2 regions of the Fructobacillus sp. ChS1-6f1-1-27 genome follow, and region 2 is predicted to be linked to the other one. Evidence: riboswitches for the same ligand, from Rfam matches in the RefSeq annotation. Region 2 holds a riboswitch; the other holds the start of a gene.

Region 1 (10,529 bases), on a different contig from region 2:
ACAATAGTGATTCATGAATTTCTTGGCTATCTTGTTTAGCAACTCGAATGAATAAGATGTCACCGGCTCGAAGAACTAAGTCTGCTGATGGCATAAGCGTTTCGTCTCCTCGTTGGACCTTGATAATAATTGCTTTAGCAGGCCAGTCAATGTCTCGAATTTCTTGGTGTTCAATGGAACTGACAGCAAGAACAGGTATTTCAAGGTCAATCATTTCTGACGCATTGTTGGTGACTTTATTTGTCAAGAGTCGGTTTAATAAGGACTCGTAAATTGGTGCCCCATTGAAGAAATCAACGACGGCATAAGCAATTAAACTGACAAAGGCCAAGGGCCAGACGTGCGTGACTGATCCGACCATTTCAACGATTAAAATGATGGCAGTAAATGGTGCTTTTCCAATCGCAGCAAAATAAGCCGCCATCCCAATCACAACAAAGTCAATTAGGTACTTAGCAGCCATGAGGTGCAAAATCACGAAAACTTGCCCAATAATTGCCCCATTTAAGGCTCCTAGGGTTAGGATTGGTAGGAAAATACCACCAGGAAGTCCTGACCCGTAGCTCATCATTGAAAAGATGAAGCGAGCAACCACCATTGCTAATAAAATTTGCAAGCCGGGCACATGGTGTCCGAGTGCTAAGACAATGTTGTTTCCGCCCCCAAGCCCCTTTGGCCAAATCAGACCTACTGGAATAATGAGTAATAGTGCGATGACCCCATTCCAGTGCTTTGGCAAATGAAACAGGCTGTAAAACTTAGAACTGGCTAACAACGTTTTTTGGTAAAATAAGCCAAGGAGACCAAGTAACAAGCCTAAAATGATGAGCAGTCCATATAAGTGGATTGGTACTAATGGTAGTTGGCCAACTGACAAAACCGGTGTTTGACCAAAAACGACGGTGGAAACGGAATCGGCCACTATCGCTGCGGATAGAGCCCCAACCCAAACAAAGGGCGAAAAGCTGTGGTAAATTTCTTCCAAAACAAACATTACACCGGCTAAGGGTGCGTTAAAGGCAGCAGATAGTCCGGCTGCTGCTCCCGCAGCAATTAGGCTCCGCTTGTTGCTTTCATCAAGGCCGAGCTGTTCAGCAACCCCCTGTCCGACTGCCGAACCGAGCTGGATCGATGGACCCTCGCGGCCAAGCATTAAACCACTACCGATGGCTAAGACACCAGCCACTAGTTTCCGCCACAAGATTGAAACCCAGTTTAATTGCAGTTGACCCATTAACTGCCCCTCTACTTGAGGAATACCAGACCCAGCAATTTGTGGGTCTTGTTTGAGTAAGGCAGCGGCAATAACGGCAATCACCAGATTAATCGCAATGATTAATAATAAGACTACCCAATGGCCGTTTACAACATATGTATACATACTTCGCCACCAGTCGAGAGACTTTTCAATCCCAAACCGGAAGAGTGAAACAACTGTCCCCACTAGGATTCCAACGATAATACCGGTAAGAATCGTGGTCACCCGGGTGGTGTTAACTTGTAAATGACTTTTTTGCATAAATTCAGTTTACACCTTTCAAAGCCTTTAAAAAAGATAAATTAAAACGAAAAAAGGCAAACCTTTTAAGGGTTTGCCTTTTTGAAATTCGATTATCAAATTCCTAGAAGAACAGCTTAATCAAAATAACCGCTAAGATAACTTGAACAGTACCAACCAAGAAGCCAAAGCTCAAGAATTTGACACCACTCTTCTTGATAACGGTCCATTTCAAGTTCAAACCGATTGCAGCCAAGTTGACTACTCCGAAGAAGGTACTCAAAGTGTGGCTAACTGAGTGAACTGCATTTGGCAGAGCAGAGATTGAGTTAATGACCAAGAGGATGGCAAAGACGATAATATACCAAGGCAAGATAGTCACCTTACCAGCCTTAACTTCTTCTCCATTACCTTCCTTAGCAGCCTTGCGGCGAGCCATAGTGGCAAAGCCAATTACGACAAAGGCCAACATCATGACACGTAAAAGCTTAAACAAGGTAGCAAAGGTCACAACGTTACTGTTAATCAAAGCAGCAGTTCCGACCACTTGCCCAACTGATTGAACAGTTCCACCAACTAAAGCACCACGAAGCAAGTCGTTTGAGCCAAAGAAGTAGTGTGATAAGCTAGGCAAAGTTAGCAAGAGCAACATTCCAGTCAAAGAAACAGTGGCAACCGCTGTTCGACGGTCATCATCTTTTGCTTGGATAGCTGGGGCAACGGCGGCAATCGCACTGGACCCACAGACAGCATTTCCAGCCCCCATCAACATGGTACTGGAGTCACCAACTTTAAAGACGTACTTACCAAGGACGAATACGATTCCGATAATCAAAATCATATTTAAGATAATAAAGCCAATTCCGTTAAACCCTAGCTTCGACAAGGTCTTAAAGGTCAATGTTGATCCAAGCAAGGCAATTCCGATTTCAATCGGGTACTTTTCAGACCACTTGACCCCAGCAGCATAGCGTTCGTTACTAAAGATTGTATTTCCCAACAAAATTCCGATTAGCATCGCAATACTTTCCGCTCCAAGCTGTGGTAAGAACTTGGCCAAAAAGTCAGCTAGTAATGAAATCAAAATTGTTAAAACAATCCCAATGACGTGCTTCTTTTGAATTTTCATATGCAACTCCGTTCGTGTGTTTTACATTGAGCAATTATAGACGGTTTTCTCGATAAATCAAGAAAATTTTAGATTTATTTGAATTTTTTGTATAAATAGTGGAAAATATAAGTCATAACAAAGCATCACTTTTTGTATCTTTATAGGAGCTTCGATAATGTACCAATACTTAATTTTTGACCTAGATGATACCCTTTTAGACTTTAAGGGTGGTGAGATTGCAGACGTCAAATACCTTTTTAATAAGCACTTCGGCTTAACCGATCAAAAATTAGACCAGGCTCTAGCTGCTTACCAAGAAACCAACTCAGGCCTTTGGAAGGCCTATGAGCTTGACCAAATTAACCGCGAAGAGATTTTTGCGACACGGTTTCCTAAGACGTTAGCTAAGTTGGAATTAACTGGGGATGCGATGGCTTTAGAGCATGAGTACGCTACCCTGCGAGATGAAAACTACCGGGTCCTCCCCTACGCACCTGAATTAATGAAGTCACTAAATGGCCAATATACCATTTTGGCTGGAACCAACGGTCAAGACCAAACTCAGCGTCGGCGCTTGAAAGAAACCGGCCTTGAAAAATATTTTGACCAAATCTATACTTCCGAGATGCTTGGTGCTTCAAAACCTGACCAAGCATTCTATGACCGAATCTTTCATGATAATCCTGCAATGAATAAGGAAAACACGGTGATGATCGGCGACGGCCTCACCTCAGATATTCTAGGTGGTCACAACTATGGGTTAGACACCATTTGGGTGAACTTGAAGAATAAGGATTTATCGGGGGATGTTGCCCCAACGGCGGAGGTTAATGAATTAGTTGACTTGCCTAGCAAATTAAAGTAACGAAAAAAGCACACCCTTTGACGTATACCCCGAAAGTACTTTAACTTTCGGGGTATACGTCACTCCTCGGTGTGCTTTTTCTATTTTTCAATTGTATTAATCATTTTGTGAAGTGTTCCTGATTTTTTTAAGGCTAAGAGCACGATTACACCGAGCCCAGCCCCAACAATCGCAGCTGGCAGGTAATATGGAATAAAGTAATACCAGTGGTGCACGTCCAAACCATACAAGTACTTCATGACCGGGTAAGAACTTAAAGCACCGATGACCCCAGTACCAAAAACTTCACCGAGAAAAACCAGGGTAAGGCTCTTGGTCCATTTATATAAATAGCCAGCAATAATTGGTCCAAACACAGCCCCTAAGAGGGCTTGGGCAGTCCGGCCGGCAAGTAACACCCGCATTGACCCAGTTAACAAGGCTGCTACAAAGCCATACCACGGTCCAACTAAGACAGCCGCTAACACGTCGACAAAGTGTTGAAACGGCGCCATGGCTGGAAAAACTACAAAAGTATTTAAGATATAAGCCAGGACAGCTAAGAGAGCAGTGGTAACAATTCTTTTCGTTTTCATTCAAACATTCTCCTTCAAAATCATGAGAAACGACGGTTTTAACAGCGACGCTTCTCAACTAAGTTAGGGCACGGTGGCCACTTTCATCGAGTAGTCGGTCGAAACTTGCTGGTTTCCTCTCACGCCGGAACACGGCTTCCCATCGCTGTTATTCAAAAACAAGGCGCTCCCCTTGTCCCGCACGGATTGGTCCGTGAACCGTTGTTATCTCCTCCTTTGAATTTAAATAGTTAGACCTTGCGTCATTTGCACTAATTTTTATCTGCTAGCAAATAAAAAAGACACTTTGACTGTACGTCAAAGCGTCCATTAAAAAGAATTAAACATAATTCCTACGACGGCATGATCCGTATCAGGTCAACGGGTCGAAGGGTTACCTTCCTCTCAGCCCGTCACCCGGACTCCCCAAGAAAGAATTATAGCGGATAATTCCAGCAAAAGGCAAGTTACTTAAAATTTTAATCATCAACCTTGACCTTCACGGTTGGAAAGTCGTGGCTAAAGCTTGCCGTCCAGGTCCCTTTCGTTAGGTGTGGTGGCAACAAGAAAGTTCCCGAAGAAACTCGTTGGCCAGCTTTTAAAGTCTTGCCTTGACTGGCTAGCTTTTTGTTCAGCCATTCGAGTGCGTATAAGGGGTTTCCCAGAACTTCTGCCGCTGTCCCCTCACCCGCTAACTCATCATTGTGGTAGAGCCGTGCCTTTACCTTGGCAAATTCATCAAAGGGTAAATCAGAACTATCTCGTTCTTTGCCGTATAAGACAAAACCACCAACTGCACTATCGGACATCACCAGGTACTTATTTAGACTTGGAAACCATTCTGAAAACCGTGAATCAGGGACTTCAATTCCGGCTGCCACGGTGGTTTTAGCCTGTAGTTCAGCCAAAGATTCCTCTCCCGTCAAATCTTCTTTGGCTTTAAAAACTAGCTCTACTTCTGCTAAAGGATCCATTAAGTCGCTTTTTAACGATAATTCTGTTGGGCTTTCTACAAAATGGCTTTGAACTTGAGCACCGTATAAAGGCTCAACGGAATCAAACATCTTTTGAGTTTGTTCACTAGTCAAAGAGACCTTGTACCCGCCCAAGGGCTGACCCTTCAAATGGGTTAACTGGTCTTGGACTTGGTAGGCAGTCTGTTCGTCATCCACCACATCGGCCCAATCACTAATCGTTAGTGCTTCTTTATTCTGGTATGCCTGAAAAAGGGCGTTAGCCAGTTCTACCGGCGTTTTCTTGGTTGCTACTTGGCTCACTTCTTCCATCATTGTCATATTGGCCTCCTGTTGGTCTGTTAAACGAATGTAACGAGCAAAAAATCAACAACCTCCTTTCAGTTTAATCCAGATAAAGAAAAGCACCCTTAATTTCAACTATAAAAGCTAAAACTAAGGGTGCTTCTGCACGGTACCACCTTATTTTGTTAGAGCAAGGCTCTAACCTCAACCCGCACGGCCCCAAAGGCGATACAGTGGCATGGTAACGGTTGCTGCCGAGTGAGCCTACTATTTTCAGTCACTAGCTAAAGAAGGATGGCTTCTTGCTGTTCATCCGTTGTCGCACTGCCCCAACGGTCCCTTAAATCCCAAGCAAAAGCGTTTTCTTATCGTTGCTGTTCTTATCTGTTACCTTGTATTCTATTCTTAAATTAGAATTTTTCAACCTATTTCTAATAATATTTTCATTTTAAACAAAAAGAGCGCCAACTAGCACTCTTTCATTCTCAATATTAAATTCGAATTGCAGATTTAATTGCCTTCCGGTCAGCCATTGCCTGATAAGCATCGTTAATATCATCCAAGGCAAATTCGTCGGTAAAGACCTTACCAGGATTAATTTCACCGTTCAAAACAGCTTGCAACAAGAAGCCCTTATCGTAAGTTGTCACTGATGCAGGGCCGCCGGCAACCGTGATATTACCATAGAAAGTTTGGGCTTGGTTGACACCATTACCGTGTGGCAAACCAACTCGGCCAATGGCGGCACCAGGACGGGCAACGCCAACAGCGGTCGCCATTGTTTGTTCAGAACCAACACATTCCAAAATCGCGTCAGCACCAACACCATTGGTCAATTCACGGACCTTTTTGATTCCTTCGTCACCGCGTTCGGCAACAACATCCGTCGCACCAAATTCAATGGCTAACTTCTGACGGTCTTCGTGACGGCTCATAATGATGATTTTCTTAGCACCGCGCATCTTGGCTGAAATGACCCCAGACAAACCAACGGCACCATCACCAATAACGACAGCAGTATCGCCCTTTTGGACATTAGCTGACTTAGCGGCGTGATAACCAGTTGGCATAACGTCGGCCAAAGCCAAAAATGAGTTCAACATCGCAGGTGTGTAATCTTCAGGCTTGCCAGGGACCTTAACCAATGACCAGTTAGCATGCTGGTAACGGATGTATTCCGCTTGTTCACCGGCACTGAAGTTGTCTTGGTGGCTTAAGCAGCCAGCTTCATAGCCAGCTAAACAAGCAGCACAGTGACCACAACCATGGATAAATGGCGCAATCACAAAGTCACCTTTTTTCAAAGTAGTGATAGCTGATCCGGCTTCTTCAACGATACCAATTGCTTCGTGACCAGTGTTCAATGAGTGTTCTTCTTTGTCATCACCACCGCTATAAGGCCAAAGGTCTGACCCACAGACACTAGCGCGGACAGTCTTTAAAATCACATCATCTGGCTGCTGAATTGTTGGCTTTTCAACCTCTTCAACTTGAACCTGGCCAGCTTTCATAAACATCGTTTGCTTCATTCAAAATCTCCTAACAAAATTAATTTTCTTTCACGACACCCCTATTAAACACCCTATAGTTCACTCTAAGTCAAGCGCCTGAAGAAATTTATTAGATTAATTGGTCAATCTGATTAGAACCGCTAGTTAAACTGTAAATCTGGCCGATTGTCTTCTCCGACTGGAGGGCCTTTCGAGCGAAATGAGCAACATCTGCCCGACTAATTGTCATTGGACCATTAGCAAAATCAACTGTTAGAGAAACTGTTTCTTGCCCCTGGTCATCAGTTAACCCAGTTGGTCGCAAGATTGTATAAGGCAGTCCAGAGGCTTGTAGGAAGCGATCGGCATAGTGTTTCATCATATAATAGGTATAAATACCAGAAGCTGCCCAAGCCTTACGATTATCAGCTCCTGCAGCTGAAACCATCAAATAATGCTTAATATTAGCCTTTTTAGCAGCATCCATCGTTTTTACGGCGCCATCTAAGTCAACTTGAGTAGTTCGTTCTGCCCCACCTTTGCCACCAGCGCCAGCGGTGAAGACGACTTGGTCAACATCGTGTTCAGTTAAAAAGCCGGCCATCTCTGCTCCACTTTGGTCCAAATCAAAGTGAACTGGCGTCACATTGGCTAAACCGTCGGCCGTATCAAATTGTTTTTCATCTCGAAAGCCAGCTAAAACCTGAAAATCATTTTCGGCCAATTCTTTTACTAACAACTGTCCAACCTTGCCGTGTGCACCAATTACTAACGTTTTTGTCATTCTTCCTCCTTCATACCTTTTAATCTAAGATTGTCAAAATATCTTCTGTTGCCATTCGGTTGGCATCAATTTTGTTCAAATCATGGTCACCGTCTCGGTAACCAAGGCCAACGCCCATAATTGGCAACCGATCTCCTGGCAAATGCAAGGCTTCCTTTAATTGGTCAGGGTACTTAACAAATTCATAAGCCGGCAAAGAGGCCAATCCTTCTTCTTCGGCAGCCAATAATAGTGATTGCATCATCGAGCCGAGGTCAATTAATGACCAGTCGGGGTAACCAGCTTCTAAAGTAAAGTAAACAACCGCTTGGGCATTATAAAGCTGAGTACTAGCCTTGCCAATCTTGGTCGTCCAATCGTCGCCTGCTTGCTCAGCAGACCCAGCAAACCATGTCATCATATTTTTTTGTGACGTTTCATCCCAGTCACCCATTGCTTGGTATGGCAAGACTGAATTACCATGAACATTTTCGTCCAAGTTTGCCTTCGCGTGACTTGCTCGAATTGTTTCTAGTGTCTTTCCAGTAGCGATTGTTAGCCGTACTGGTTGGGTATTAACCCATGAGGGGGCCTTTTGGGCAGCTGCCACAATTTTGGTCAACAAATCTACCGGTACCTGCTTGTCTTGGTACCAACGAACTGACTTCCGTTGTTCTAATGCGGTTTGAACGTCCATAAAATCCTCCGATTTTTAAGAAATACAAAATGCTGACTACCTCTATTATCCAGGCCTAATAACTAAAATTCAACCGCTAAAATATTTTGGTCTAGTTTATTTTTAACGAAAAAAGCACAGGGACAACTGTTCCTGCGCTTTCATTAAATTATTGTTTTTGTATAAGATGACAAATCAGCCGAAAAGTCATAGGCGATTGGTTGTCCATTTGGAATTTCAACTTGTGTGACTTCTTCTGGCGTTAGTCCCTCGATTAATTTCGTTAGGGCCCGAACTGAAGTACCGTGTGCAACAATCAAAATATTTTGTTCAGCAAATAACCGGGGTTTAATTTCTTTCTCAAATAATGGCCGAACTCGAATTTCAGTGCTTTGGATGTTTTCACTACGAGGTAGCAATCCTAGTGGAATATCATGGTAACGGTGGTCAAAGGCTGGATAAGTCTGACCGTCAATGACTACGGCTGGACGGTACTCGCCCAGCTTAGGTGGCAAAATATCATATGACCGACGCCAGGTTTGAACGGTCTCCTTGCCGTATTCAGCTCGCATGTCATCCTTGTTTTCACCCTGTAAAATCCCGTAATGGCGCTCATTTAACCGCCAAGTCTTTGTTAAAGGGAGATAAGACTGGCCTAATTGGTCTAAGAGCCGGTTAACAGTCATAATGGTTCGACTTAAAACAGAACTATAGGCTTGGTCAAAGATAAGCCCTTGATCTTTTAATGCCTGACCAGCAGCCTTAGCCTGATCTTTTCCGGTTTCAGACAAGTAAGTATCAATCCAACCATTAAAACGGTTAGCTTGGTTCCATTCACTTTGCCCGTGTCGTAGTAAAACAAGTTTTGCCATGATATCCGCTCCTTGTTCCCTATTTTACACCGGTTCTAGCTTGCCATGCAATCAAAGTTAGGCAAAATAAAAGCCGCCTTATTTAGACGACTTTTTAAATAAGTTCACTTATTAATTTCTACCACTCAACCCCATTTTCTTGGAAGAACTCTGGTAGAGTCTTCAATTCTTGGCCATCGTATGAGTCCAAGAACTCACGGACTGAGCCTGGGTGTTGCAAGTCGAAGTTACTGTTATAAGTTGGGTTCAAGGTTTCTTCAACACCTGAATTAGTTGTCTTCAACTGCAACTCTTCAACTGGCAATGACCGAGCATCAGAAATCTTAGCATCAATCAAGAATGGCCGACCAGCCTTGGTAACTTTCACTGCCTGATCAAAGGCTGCTGGTAATTCGCTTGTCTTTGTAACGGTAACAGATTCGACCCCCATTCCTTTTGCAATCATCGCAAAGTCTTGGTCTGCCAAATCAATACCAGAATGGTGCATCTTAACGTCATCTTGCTCACTTTTAATAAAGTTCAACGTTTTGTTGGAAGTGACCACGTTAATGATTGGTAAGTCGTACTTCTTTTCTGTCAGCAAGTCCTGCATGATCATTGAAAAGGCACCATCACCAGCAATATTCCAAACTTGGCGTCCAGGGTAAGACAGCTGCCCTGACAATGCGGCTGGCAAGCCAGAACCCATTGAAGCAAAGATTGCAGAAATCACAAACTTATTCTTTGGCGTCACCTGCAAGTGCCGGAATGAGTTAATAATGTTATCGCCGATGTCAATGGCAAAGACGGCATCCGAGTCAGCCACCCGGTTAATTTGTTTGTAAATTGGTTCGGCCTTCAGCGGTTCGCTAGTATCATCTTGGAGCTGCTTTTGGTAGTCAAACCAGTTCTTTTTATCAGCGACTGCCGCCTTAAAGAATGGTGTTTCGGCCACCGGTTCACTCATAGCAACTGCTTTTTTAACAAAGCTTGTCGCATCAGACCAAATACCAAGGTCCAAGTCATGGTGCCGGCCTAATTCAGCCCGGTCGTTATCGACCTGGACAAACTTGAAATCATGGGTGGTATAAACCAAGTTTGCAAATGGGAAGTCCGCCCCAATAGCAATCAAAAGGTCAGCGCTAGCAATGATTTCATCGGCTGCTTTGGAAGCGGCACGGTTGGCCATTCCCAGGTTACCTTCATAGCTTTCATCAACATGTCCCTTGGCTAATCCAGTCATCACCAATGGAATTTGTAATTGCTTTGATAGTTTGACTAAGTCATCACCGCCAGCTTGGATTCCACGTCCGACATGGATAACGGGTCGCTTAGCAGCTTTGACCATTTGCAAGAATTCTTTCACTTCAGCATCAGTAGCTTCTGGTTGTGGTTCAGACTTATCATCGGTCGTGCTGTGTGAACCATAATCTTTATCTGGAATTTCTGCATAGCCTAAGTC
Region 2 (10,529 bases):
CGATATCGATGCAATGACCGCCTCATCGATCATCACCAAGCTCAGCCGGGCTGACCTCTTAGACCGTTTTCCCGGGAAAAAGAATCCCCGGGCCAAAGCCTTGGTCCTAACCGGCAAAGGTTTGCAAAAGCTTCAAGAAGCCCTAACGGTCATGAATGAATTTGACCAGGAGTTTTGGCAGAGTCACCAAGCCGAACTCAAAGCTAAGTTTGAAGAAATGACGGCTATCCGCAAGCCCCACTAAACATGACGAATTCACCGAACTGAAAAGCGAAGTCCCACAAACGGGACTTCGCCTTTTTTATTGGCGGTTAGCCTTTTCCTCTAATTGACGGATTTTTTGTTCCTTGCCTACTAGTGAGACTAACAGCGCAATCGCAATAATTGCTGCCAAGTAAATCACATAAGACCCAGCATCCCAGCCGTACTGGTGGACAACCATACCAATAATTGCCGTCGCAATCGTTTCACCAAAGATGTACTGGAAGAAACCCATAAATCCGGTTGATAAGCCCACCGCATAATTTGGAACAGCTTCGTTAACCATCAGGCCGACCAGTGACAGTGGCGTATAAATCAAGGTTCCAAGTAAGAACAAGACCGCTACTAAGACGAATTGGTTGCTCGAAGTAAAGTACAATCCGAGGCAAGCAAACATCAGAATCGTTGCGCCCAAGCAAATGGCTGCCCGCCGACCATGCATGTAGTCTGACAAGTAACCAAACAAGACTACCCCAGGAACAGCCGAAACTTCAAAGATTCCAACAAACCACTTGGCCCAAGTGACACTAAAGCCCTTGCTTGGTAAGTAGGAGGGAATCCAAGACATCACCCCATAGCGAACAATGTAAATCGACATTGATGTCAAAGTCACCAACCAAACCACCCTGTTGCACAAAATATGACGGACAAAGATTTGCCAAACTGATTCGTCCGTTTTATTTTGATTTGTTTGATGGCCGCGGTCATCCACCTCAACATAGCCAGAATAAGTGGCAATATCTGGTAAACCAACCTTTTCAGGGGTATCCGTGTTAATAACCAGCATCAAGGTCGCAATTACTGCTGAAACGAGTGATGAGACCATAAAGACTGCTGTTAATGAGCCAGCGAAGTACAAAGTAGCAAACTGTACAGAAGCAACACAGAGAAAGGCCCCAGCGTTGTGGGCAGATGCCCAAATCGAAAAGGCTATCCCCCGGTTCTTCTTAGAAAACCACAATGAAATCTGCCGCTGGCAGGCTGGTGCCCCCATTGCTTGCGTCACCGCCACTAGAAACATCAGCCCTAAAATTACGTAAAAGTTGGAAGTAAAACCGATTAACAAGTTCATCAAGGCCGACAGGTACAGGCCAACTGCTAGAAAAACCCGGGCGTTCAGCCGGTCAACTAAGGCGCCCATAAAGATCTTAGCAATCCCATAGCCAACTCCAAAGGTCGACAAAATCAGCCCCATCTGGCTCATATCAAAACCGTAGGCATTCATAATTGGTACCTGTTCTGTAATAAAAACGAGTCGAATAATATAATAAGCGATATAAGTAAAACTGGTGGCAAGTAACACCCCAATTTGACGCCGGCGGTAAGTGGTCTTGGTCGCTCTCTCCTGCGATACTGAACCCCGCCCGGCCTTCATTAACATCTTGAACATCGTAAATCCTCTCTTCACAGGTCACCCATAACGACCTGCCCTTCTCATTTTAGAATTTATTGTCATGGCAAAATCCTGGCCAGGTTTGATTGCCTATCCTGATTTTATGGGGTCAGCTAACCTTTGTCAACGGAAAGAATGCCTATACAAAGGTATTGTAAACCCTTTCATTTTATATTTTGGAAAGCTAGTCCAAGACCTTAAATCCACAATTTTAAAATCCAAATTCAAACCACCCTAGCCTTTTTAAAAGCATCAAAAAGACGGTTGAAAATCTTCAACCGTCCAATTTAAAAATAAAATTTTAATGAGAAAACACTTTAACCCTTGGGCTGGCCCTTCCCAGCTGCTGCTAGGACTGCCTGGTAAACAGCATTGCGCATGCCGTTTTGATCTAAGGCCAAGACACCTTGGATGGTGCTACCACCAGGAGAAGTAATCTGCCCCTTCAAGTCAGCAAAGGACAAGTCTGACTGACTGGATAAAGAAGCCGTCCCACCAACCATGGCCGCAATCAATGGCTTGGCCTGGTCCCGGGTCATCCCCTCAGCCACCGCCACATCTTCTAAGGCATCCATCATCACATCGACAAAGGCTGGTCCGCAGCCACCAACAGTTCCGGCAATCCCAATTTGGGCCTCAGGAACAGCGACCACATGACCCAAAAGGCCCAAAAATGTTCGAACCGAATTCATCTTATCACCGGCAATTTCTCGGTTTTCTACCAAAGCAATCGCACCGGATCGGACTGCCACCGGGATATTTGGGATAAAGGTCGTCACTGGACTAGCCGGTGCCGCCTTTTGCAAGTCGGCCAATGAAACCGAAGCGGCCGCAGACAGCACCACCGTCTTAGCTGCCAAACCAGCATTCACGACCTGCTTTAAAACGTTGGTGGTAATGGAGGCTGGCACCGTCAAAACTAAAATATCTAAGTCTTTAGCCACCAGGTCGCCATACTGTGAAACGGTAGGAATCCCAAGTTCTTCGCCCTTAGCAGGGTTTGAGGTATAGGCAGTCACCTTTTGACTAGCGGCGGTCATCCCCTTTACCAAAGCAGTCCCCATATGGCCTAAGCCAACGATTCCAACATTCATAATATTCCTCCCAAACGATTTAACTTACTCTCATTTTAGCATAGAAAAAGCGGCCAAAAGCCAGCCGCCTAAAACTTATTTTTGTTTGAATTTGAACGAAGCAACCACCAATAAGATGACCATCCAAGCCAAGGCTAGCAAGGTCGTGACCGTCGTATCCTTCTTAACCAGCAAGATGATAAAAATCAAAGCTAAAAAGGCAATCGTAGCGTAGTTACTAAAGGGTGCCAAAGGCAACTTAAAGGGCTTTTCTAAGCCAGGCTGGTCAGTTGATTGACCTGCAGCCTTTTGAGCCTTTTTAAACCGCAAGTGGGTCCACATCAAGGCCATGTAAATCAGCAAGAAGGCTGCTGAAGCAGTCGCTGAAACCAAGGTGAAGGCGTCAGTTGGGAATAAGTAGTTCACCACTACCGCCAAGCCAACAATCAAGGTTGACAAGTTAATGGCTGACCGAGGAATGGCATGCTGGTTCAACTTCTTTAACCGTGACCCCTCGCCAACCAATGAATATAGCATCCGGCCAGTGGTAAAGAAGGCCGAATTAATGGCTGAAGCAGCGGCAGTCAAAACCACAAAGTTAATCACAGCTGCGGCCGATTCAATTCCAATCCCAGAAAAGACTTGGACAAAGGGTGATTCACCGGCTTGGTAGTGGGTCCAAGGCTGGATCATCATAATCGCCATCAAGGCTCCAATATAAAAGATTAAGATCCGAAAGACAATTGAGTTAACCGCCCGAGGAATTGTTTGCAAGGGGTCCTTGGTTTCTGCAGCAGTAATACCGACAAATTCAACCCCCAAAAAGGCAAAGAAGGCCATTTGGAAAGTCGATAAGATGTTCTTGCCATGGTCAGCCACAAGTCCATGGGACCACAAAGTTGAAAACTGGGTAACCCCAACAGAAGTTTTCACATGACCAAAGGCAAAGACAAAGCCAATCACAATCATGGCAATAATCGCCGTAATCTTAATCGTTGAAAACCAAAATTCGGCTTCCCCAAAGATTTTAACGGCAATGGTATTAACTAAGTATAAGACAATTAAAAAGGCTAATTCAAAGGGCCAAGCCGGCATGGATGGGAACCAAAACTTCATATAGGTTCCAATCGCCGTCAACTCGGTCATAGCAATCACAATCCAGCCTAACCAATAAGTCCAGCCTAAGACAAAGCCAGCCTTTTCCCCCAAGTACTGGGTCATGTAGTCAATAAAGACTGGTTTTGAATCATCTGAAACCAGGAGTTCACCCAAGGCCCGCATAATCGCAAAGACAAAGAGACCAGTAATAATGTAAACCAACAAAATAGCTGGTCCAGCCTGGTGGATTGAAGTTCCCGCTCCTAAAAAAAGACCAGTTCCAATCGTACCACCTAAGGCAATCATCGAGATATGTCGGTGTGATAGTGTCCGAGCAAACTCTGTTTGCCCCTGTTGTTCTACTGCCATGCAAGTTCTCCTTTGCTTTCCTTCTTTAGTAGTTTATACTGGAGAGAAAGATAAGTAAAACTAAACATTTTCAATTTAAAGTTAAAAAAATTCACTTACAACCATGAAAACATTCACCTACGAGATTTTTACCACCGTTGCTGAACTCGGATCCTTCCGTAAAGCCGCCGACCAGCTCAATATTACCCCTTCCGCAGTTTCCCACGCGATTTCCCACTTGGAAGACCAGCTTGGTATTCCCTTGTTAATCCGTAACCGGTCCGAAATGCAGGTTACCAAAAACGGCCAGGTCCTCTTACCAATGATGGAACGGCTTTTAAACGAAGAGCACCAACTCCTAGCCATGGCCGAAAAGATCCAAGGTTTAAAGGGTGGTGAAATCCGGATTGGGGCAATTTCTTCCATCTGTATTGTCTGGTTACCAACCATCATCCAACGCTTTACTAAAAAGTACCCCGATGTTCAGATTACTTTGATTCAAGGGTCCTTTGCTGATATTGAAGAAGCACTGTCCTTAGGGAAGATTGACCTTGGCTTTTCAGCCCTGCCCGTGAAAAACCAGCTCGATTCCATTCCACTGGTAAACGATGAAATCAAGTGTCTGACTCAAGCTGACTACAGGCCCAAAAACGGCCAGTCAATTGGGCCTGCTGACCTGTCTGACCAGCACTTTATCTTGCAAAAGGCTGACTACGACTCTGATACTAAGGCTGCCTTGGACGAACTCCAAGTCAAGCCCCAGGCCATCAATTACTCAATTGATGACCATTCCATCATTGCCATGGTCGAGGCTGGCTTAGGCTGGGGAATTCTGCCTGACTTAGCCATTCCAACCATCTCTGCTGATGTCAAAGCCTTTCCCTTCGAGCATCCCTACTACCGTCACCTGGGACTAGCGATTAATCCCTCCTCTGCCAAGGACCCCTTTGTCCTAGCAATGCAAAAAGAAATCCTCGATTTCTTACAAGACTAAAAAAAGACGAACACTTTCCAGCTGAATGTGAGTGCACACAAGCACACACCATCAGCCCCTGTGTTCGTCGTTTTTATTTGTTGATTAATATTTGGCCAAGACCAAGGCGACTTGAACTAAGGCCAGCAAAATGGCCATTATCATCCAGCCAGTTGCCTTCATTGGGTAGGTCCGGTAAGCAGACCGGTCAGCCCCTTCTTGAAAGCCATGGGAGGTCATCGCCATTGCTAAGTTTTTCGACCACTTAATCGCATGGACCAAGGCTTTAAAGTACAAGGTTGGCTGCCACCAGTGTAAGACCTGGCCACGCATCAAACCAGCAGCCTGGATGCTTTCCAAAGCCCGCTTAAACCGGGGCATAAAGTTCAAGGCCCCTAAGATTCCGTAAGTGAAGGTTGCCGAGAACTTTAAGTTTTGCCGGAGCGAAGCTAATAAAATATAGGGCGTCATCCCCAGAGTCAACCAGGCCCCCATAAAGATAAAGACTAAGACCCGAGACCCCATTACCAGGCCAAAGTGGAAGTTCTCAGCCGAACTTCCCTGACCATAAAGGTAAAAGGACCAGAAGGACCCAAGAACTGGAATCACCGCAATTAGCAGGTAAAAACCAATCTTTTTCAAGGGGTGGCGCTTAGCCAACAGTACCAAGAAAACCGTCGCCACAATCACAGCATTTAACGTGACTGATTGGGTCAGTGAGATTTCCAGTGAAATTAAGACTGCTAGAATCAGCCGTTGGGTTGCGTTCATCATACCAAAACCTCCCAACTTTCCGTCATGTCTGTTCCTTGGTAGTCCAAGTGACGGTCAACAATCCCAACTAAGTCCCTGACTTGGTGAGAAACCACAACTACCGTCATTTCTAATTCCTGCTGGCTTTCTTGAATCAGTTTCAGTACTACCTGGACTGACTCTTCATCTAAACCAGCTAGTGGCTCATCTAAGAGCAAGGTCGACGGGGCCACGACCAGCATGAGCAAGAGCTGTAATTTCTTTTGCTGGCCACCTGACAGGGTATAAACCGACCGGTCAGCTAATCCTGCCAAATGCAAGCGGTCCAACCAGGTAGCAACCCGGTCTTTTGTCCAGTAATCGGGCCGGTGGGTCGTTTTGACCACCTGGCCAATTTCTTCTTCGACCGTAATGTTTAAGAACTGGTCAGAAGCGGACTGAAAAACCAATCCTAATTCTTGGTAGTAGGCCTTCTTCTTCCAATCTTTGACTTCCTTTTGACCGTAGACTAATGAACCCTGATAGTCATGCAAGTGGGCCATCGTCTTTAAGACGGAAGACTTACCGACCCCATTGGGGCCAGTGATCAAAGTAATCTGCTGGGCTAAGACCGTCAAGATATCTTGGTTTAAGACCAGCCGCTTTCCATTTTGAACTGTCAGATTAGCAAAATGAAAGGCCGGTACTAACCCGTCCTGTCCATCTTCAGGCCGCTGGATGGTGACCCGCTCTTTTTGGTAATCATACTGGTCCCAATCAGCTTGGTCAACAGCCCTTAAGCCACAGCCCTTCACCTGGTAAAAAGCAGTTACCTTATCAAAGTAGCCGGCAGGGTCGTGGTCAGCAACCAAAATCCCATACCCTTCCTTGCTTAAGTCAGCTAAGAGGCCCTGTAGGTCATCACGGGACTGCTGGTCAATCGCGGCAAAGGGTTCGTCTAAGAGCAAGTACTTAGCCCCCAGGGCTAGGACTTCTGCTAAGGCCACCTTTTGCAGTTCCCCACCGGACAACGTTTGAAAGGGTCGGTCAATAAAGGCCGTTAGGCCAACTTTAGCTAAAGCCCAGTCGGTCCGCTGATCAATTTCTGCCGGGTCTAACTGCAAGTTTTCCAAGGCAAAGATAAATTCTTCTTTGACAGTTGGCATGGCAAACTGGTCATCCGGGTTTTGAAAGAGCAAGGCAACTTGCTTGGCCCGGTCATGGGCTGGCAGGTCTGCTAAGTTCTGACCGTTTATTTCAACTTGGCCAGCGACCTGGCCCCCATATTGGGGGTACAACCCCGCTAAGGCCTTTAGTAAGGTCGACTTGCCAGAACCGGATGGTCCCATCAGCAAGATCAAATCATTTTCTTTTAAGGTAAAGTCAAGGTCTTCAATAATCGGGCTATTCTTATACGCCACCCCTAAGCGCTTGGTGACTAATGTCATCCGTAAACTCCTTTGATTGACTTAGTCGTGGGCCAAAAGCTTTGACCGGTCCAATAACTTGGCAATCAAGTGGACCAAGACCCCTGAGAAAAAGAAGATTGACAGGTAGCGGACAATAAACAAGGCGATTAACATACCAAAGTTATAGTGGGCATAACCAGACTTAACCAAGTCCCAGGCAAATGTCACGATTGTTCCAGTCAAAGTTGACAGCCACAAACCGGTAAACCAGTTCTTATAACCAACCAAGGTGAAACCAAGTTCTGACCCAATTCCTTGAATCAAGCCTGACAACAGCGTTCCAACACCGTAAGCCCCACCAAGGAACATTTCCCCAGCAGCTCCCAACATTTCACCGATGAAACCAGCACCGGGCTTCTTCAAGATGTAAGCGGCCAATGGACCAGCCATCATCCATACTCCCAAAGTGACTTCGTTGGTAAAGGCTTGCAAGCCAATCACGGCCAAGCCACTATAAACAATTTGGTAAACCGGGTCCATAATCCAGTAGACGACCGAAAAAATGATCCCAACCAATGCCAGCAAAATCACATCTTGTAACTTCCACTTCGTATTCATTTCCTTCTCCTCAATGCATTTGACACCCAGGGCAAATGAAAAACCATCCGCCTTGGCATAGATTTCCAACACGAATGGTCACAGTAAAAAGCTTGTGGATCTTCCTTCGTCGGTCTTAGCCTAACAGGTTCAATGGGTTTAATCTCAACCAAGTTAATGGTACCCCAGATCTCAAATATGAAATTATTACTCTCTCATCATACACAGCCGTTCTGATTTACGCAAGCATTTTCTCAAATAAAAAACCAAGCTAGCATAACTAGCTTGGTTAAAAATCAGATGAATCTTACTTGTTAGCCTTGGCAACAGCAGCCATTGCTACGGATGAAACGTAGTTAACTGGTTGACCGAAGTTAGGTTGGAAGAAGAAGTCAGTCATTGACAATTGGTCAATGGTCATCTTGTTTTCGATAGCAAGTGAAACCACGTTAGCGGCTTGTGAGATGTCATGCTTTGACAAGAAAGCACCACCAACAATCCGACGAGTTCCCTTTTCCCAAGTAAGTGAAGCTTGGACAGAAGTCGTTGACAACATAAAGTCAGGACGGTAGTCTTCTGAAATCGTCACTGATTCCGCTTCAACACCCTTACGGGCAGCTGATTGTTCTGTCAAACCAGTAGCGGCATATGCCAATTCGTACAATTCAACGGCTGAAGTAGCTTGAGTCCCTTGATAACCCAAAGTTGGTTCAACGATGTTCTTACCAACCAAGATTCCTTGGCGAACAGCATTGGTTGCAAGTGGGATGTAGTCATCCTTTTCTGTTGGGTTATAGTGAACAGTTGCTGAATCACCAGCAGCATAAACGTCCTTGACAGAAGTTTCCATGAACTTGTTGACCTTGATGGCACCGTTTGGCAACATGTCAACTTGGTCCTTGAACAAGGCCGTGTTAGGCAAGAAACCAATTCCCAAGATGGCGATATCGGCTTCGTAAGTACCCTTGTCAGTTGTAACCTTAATACCATCAGCAGTATCTTCAAAGCCAGATACCATTTGACCCAAGGCCAACTTAACACCATGGTTTTCATATTCCTTTTGGAATACTGATGAGAATTCAGGGGCAGTATTGTTAGCCAAGACGCGGTCCAAACCGTCAATCAAAGTAACTTCCTTGTCGTTAACTGACAATTGTTCTGCCAATTCGGCACCAATGTAACCAGCACCAATAACAATAATCCGCTTAGCAGATTCAGTCACTTCCTTCAATGAGTTGGCGTTGTCCCAAGTCTTTGAATCAAAAACCTTGTCAGAATCGATACCAGGAATACGAGGCTTGATGGCCCGTGATCCAGTCGTGATCACAATCTTGTCAAAGGTTTCTTCTGATTCTGAACCTGAAACCAAGTCCTTAATCTTCAAAGTCTTACCTGCTAAATCAGCGTTTTCAACCAAGGTCTGCATATGCATGTCGATTCCTTGCTTGGCCATTGATTCAGGGCTTTCATAAAACATCTTGTCAGTTGATGAGACGTTGTCACCAATCCAAAGAGCAATTCCACATGACAAGAAAGAAACCGTCTGGTTCTTTTCGTACACGTGCACTTCAGCGTCCGGATGGTCAGCCTTAATTTGCTTAGCGGCAAAAACGCCAGCGTGTGTTGAACCAATCACTGCAACTTTCATAAATTCAGCCTCCTAATATAGCTATGTGAATTTTGTAATTAAATCATAACATTTCTGCTCCAATTTGTCAAAAGTTACACAAAGTGAAACAAAGGACTGCCTTTTTATAAAATACAAAAAGCACACTCACAAGGAGTGTGCTTTTTTAAGGTTAATGCTTATTTAACAGCATCCTTCAAAGCCTTACCAGGCTTGAATGCAGGAACCTTTGATGCAGGAATTTGGATTTCTTCCTTAGTTTGTGGGTTACGTCCCTTACGGGCTGCACGTTCACGAACTTCGAAGTTACCAAAGCCAATCAATTGAACCTTTTCGCCCTTCTTCAAGGCGTCTTCGATTGATGACAAAACTGCGGCAACAGCCTTGTCAGCATCCTTCTTAGTTAAACCAGTCTTCATTGCAACTGAGTCGATCAATTCTTGCTTGTTTGCCATTCCTTTTCTCCTCACAAAAAATTAAATTAGAATCACCATCAACGTGACAATCGTTGGTGGGCTGGGAACGCTACCGTAGCAACTTCCATAAGGATAGAATAGCACAAGTAAATTAAAATGTGTAGGGAAATTAGGCAAATTTCTCTAAGAATTTGCGATTTCCAGACATTTTACAGTAATTTATGCCATTTTCTCGTCATTTTAGGCCAATATTACTTACGCTGACGGATAATTAGCTTAATTGGTGTTCCAGAAAAGTCAAAGGCCGACCGGATTTGATTTTCCAAGAAACGTTGGTAAGAGAAGTGCATAAGTTCCACATCGTTAACGAAAATCACAATCGTTGGTGGTTCCGTTGCCACCTGGGTCGCATAATAAACCCGGAGTCGCCGACCATTATCAGTTGGCGCCGGATTAGTTGCCAAGGCATCCATCAAAACATCGTTCAAAGTTGATGATGATACCCGCTTTTGATAGTTATCATTCACAGACAAAATCAAGTCAGGCAGACGGTCTAAGCGCTGCTTAGTCTTAGCTGAAACAAAGACGACCGGTGCATAGTC

The links. A riboswitch is a leader RNA that binds a small molecule or an ion and turns the genes downstream of it on or off. The one in region 2 is predicted to bind thiamine pyrophosphate.
Region 1: another riboswitch for thiamine pyrophosphate. It lies ahead of thiW (energy coupling factor transporter S component ThiW); the one in region 2 lies ahead of AC5162_RS04365 (ECF transporter S component).

What each region holds. Positions count from the first base shown of each region.
Region 1 is NZ_JCAOER010000007.1:2,213-12,741, forward strand. It holds gene AC5162_RS04410 (ClC family H(+)/Cl(-) exchange transporter) at 1-1,519, opposite strand, end outside; gene AC5162_RS04415 (YeiH family protein) at 1,623-2,627, opposite strand; gene AC5162_RS04420 (YjjG family noncanonical pyrimidine nucleotidase) at 2,785-3,474, shown strand; gene thiW (energy coupling factor transporter S component ThiW) at 3,555-4,049, opposite strand; TPP riboswitch at 4,362-4,467, opposite strand; gene AC5162_RS04430 (2-keto-4-pentenoate hydratase) at 4,508-5,314, opposite strand; gene AC5162_RS04435 (zinc-dependent alcohol dehydrogenase family protein) at 5,779-6,816, opposite strand; gene AC5162_RS04440 (SDR family oxidoreductase) at 6,908-7,561, opposite strand; gene AC5162_RS04445 (nitroreductase) at 7,581-8,237, opposite strand; gene AC5162_RS04450 (2,3-bisphosphoglycerate-dependent phosphoglycerate mutase) at 8,381-9,088, opposite strand; gene spxB (pyruvate oxidase) at 9,207-10,529, opposite strand, start outside.
Region 2 is NZ_JCAOER010000006.1:65,364-75,892, forward strand. It holds gene AC5162_RS04330 (MarR family winged helix-turn-helix transcriptional regulator) at 1-244, shown strand, start outside; gene AC5162_RS04335 (MFS transporter) at 302-1,642, opposite strand; gene AC5162_RS04340 (pyrroline-5-carboxylate reductase family protein) at 1,972-2,748, opposite strand; gene AC5162_RS04345 (amino acid permease) at 2,824-4,194, opposite strand; gene AC5162_RS04350 (LysR family transcriptional regulator) at 4,298-5,167, shown strand; gene AC5162_RS04355 (energy-coupling factor transporter transmembrane component T family protein) at 5,252-5,920, opposite strand; gene AC5162_RS04360 (ABC transporter ATP-binding protein) at 5,917-7,326, opposite strand; gene AC5162_RS04365 (ECF transporter S component) at 7,348-7,905, opposite strand; TPP riboswitch at 7,990-8,082, opposite strand; gene AC5162_RS04370 (FAD-dependent oxidoreductase) at 8,192-9,532, opposite strand; gene AC5162_RS04375 (HU family DNA-binding protein) at 9,691-9,966, opposite strand; gene der (ribosome biogenesis GTPase Der) at 10,179-10,529, opposite strand, start outside.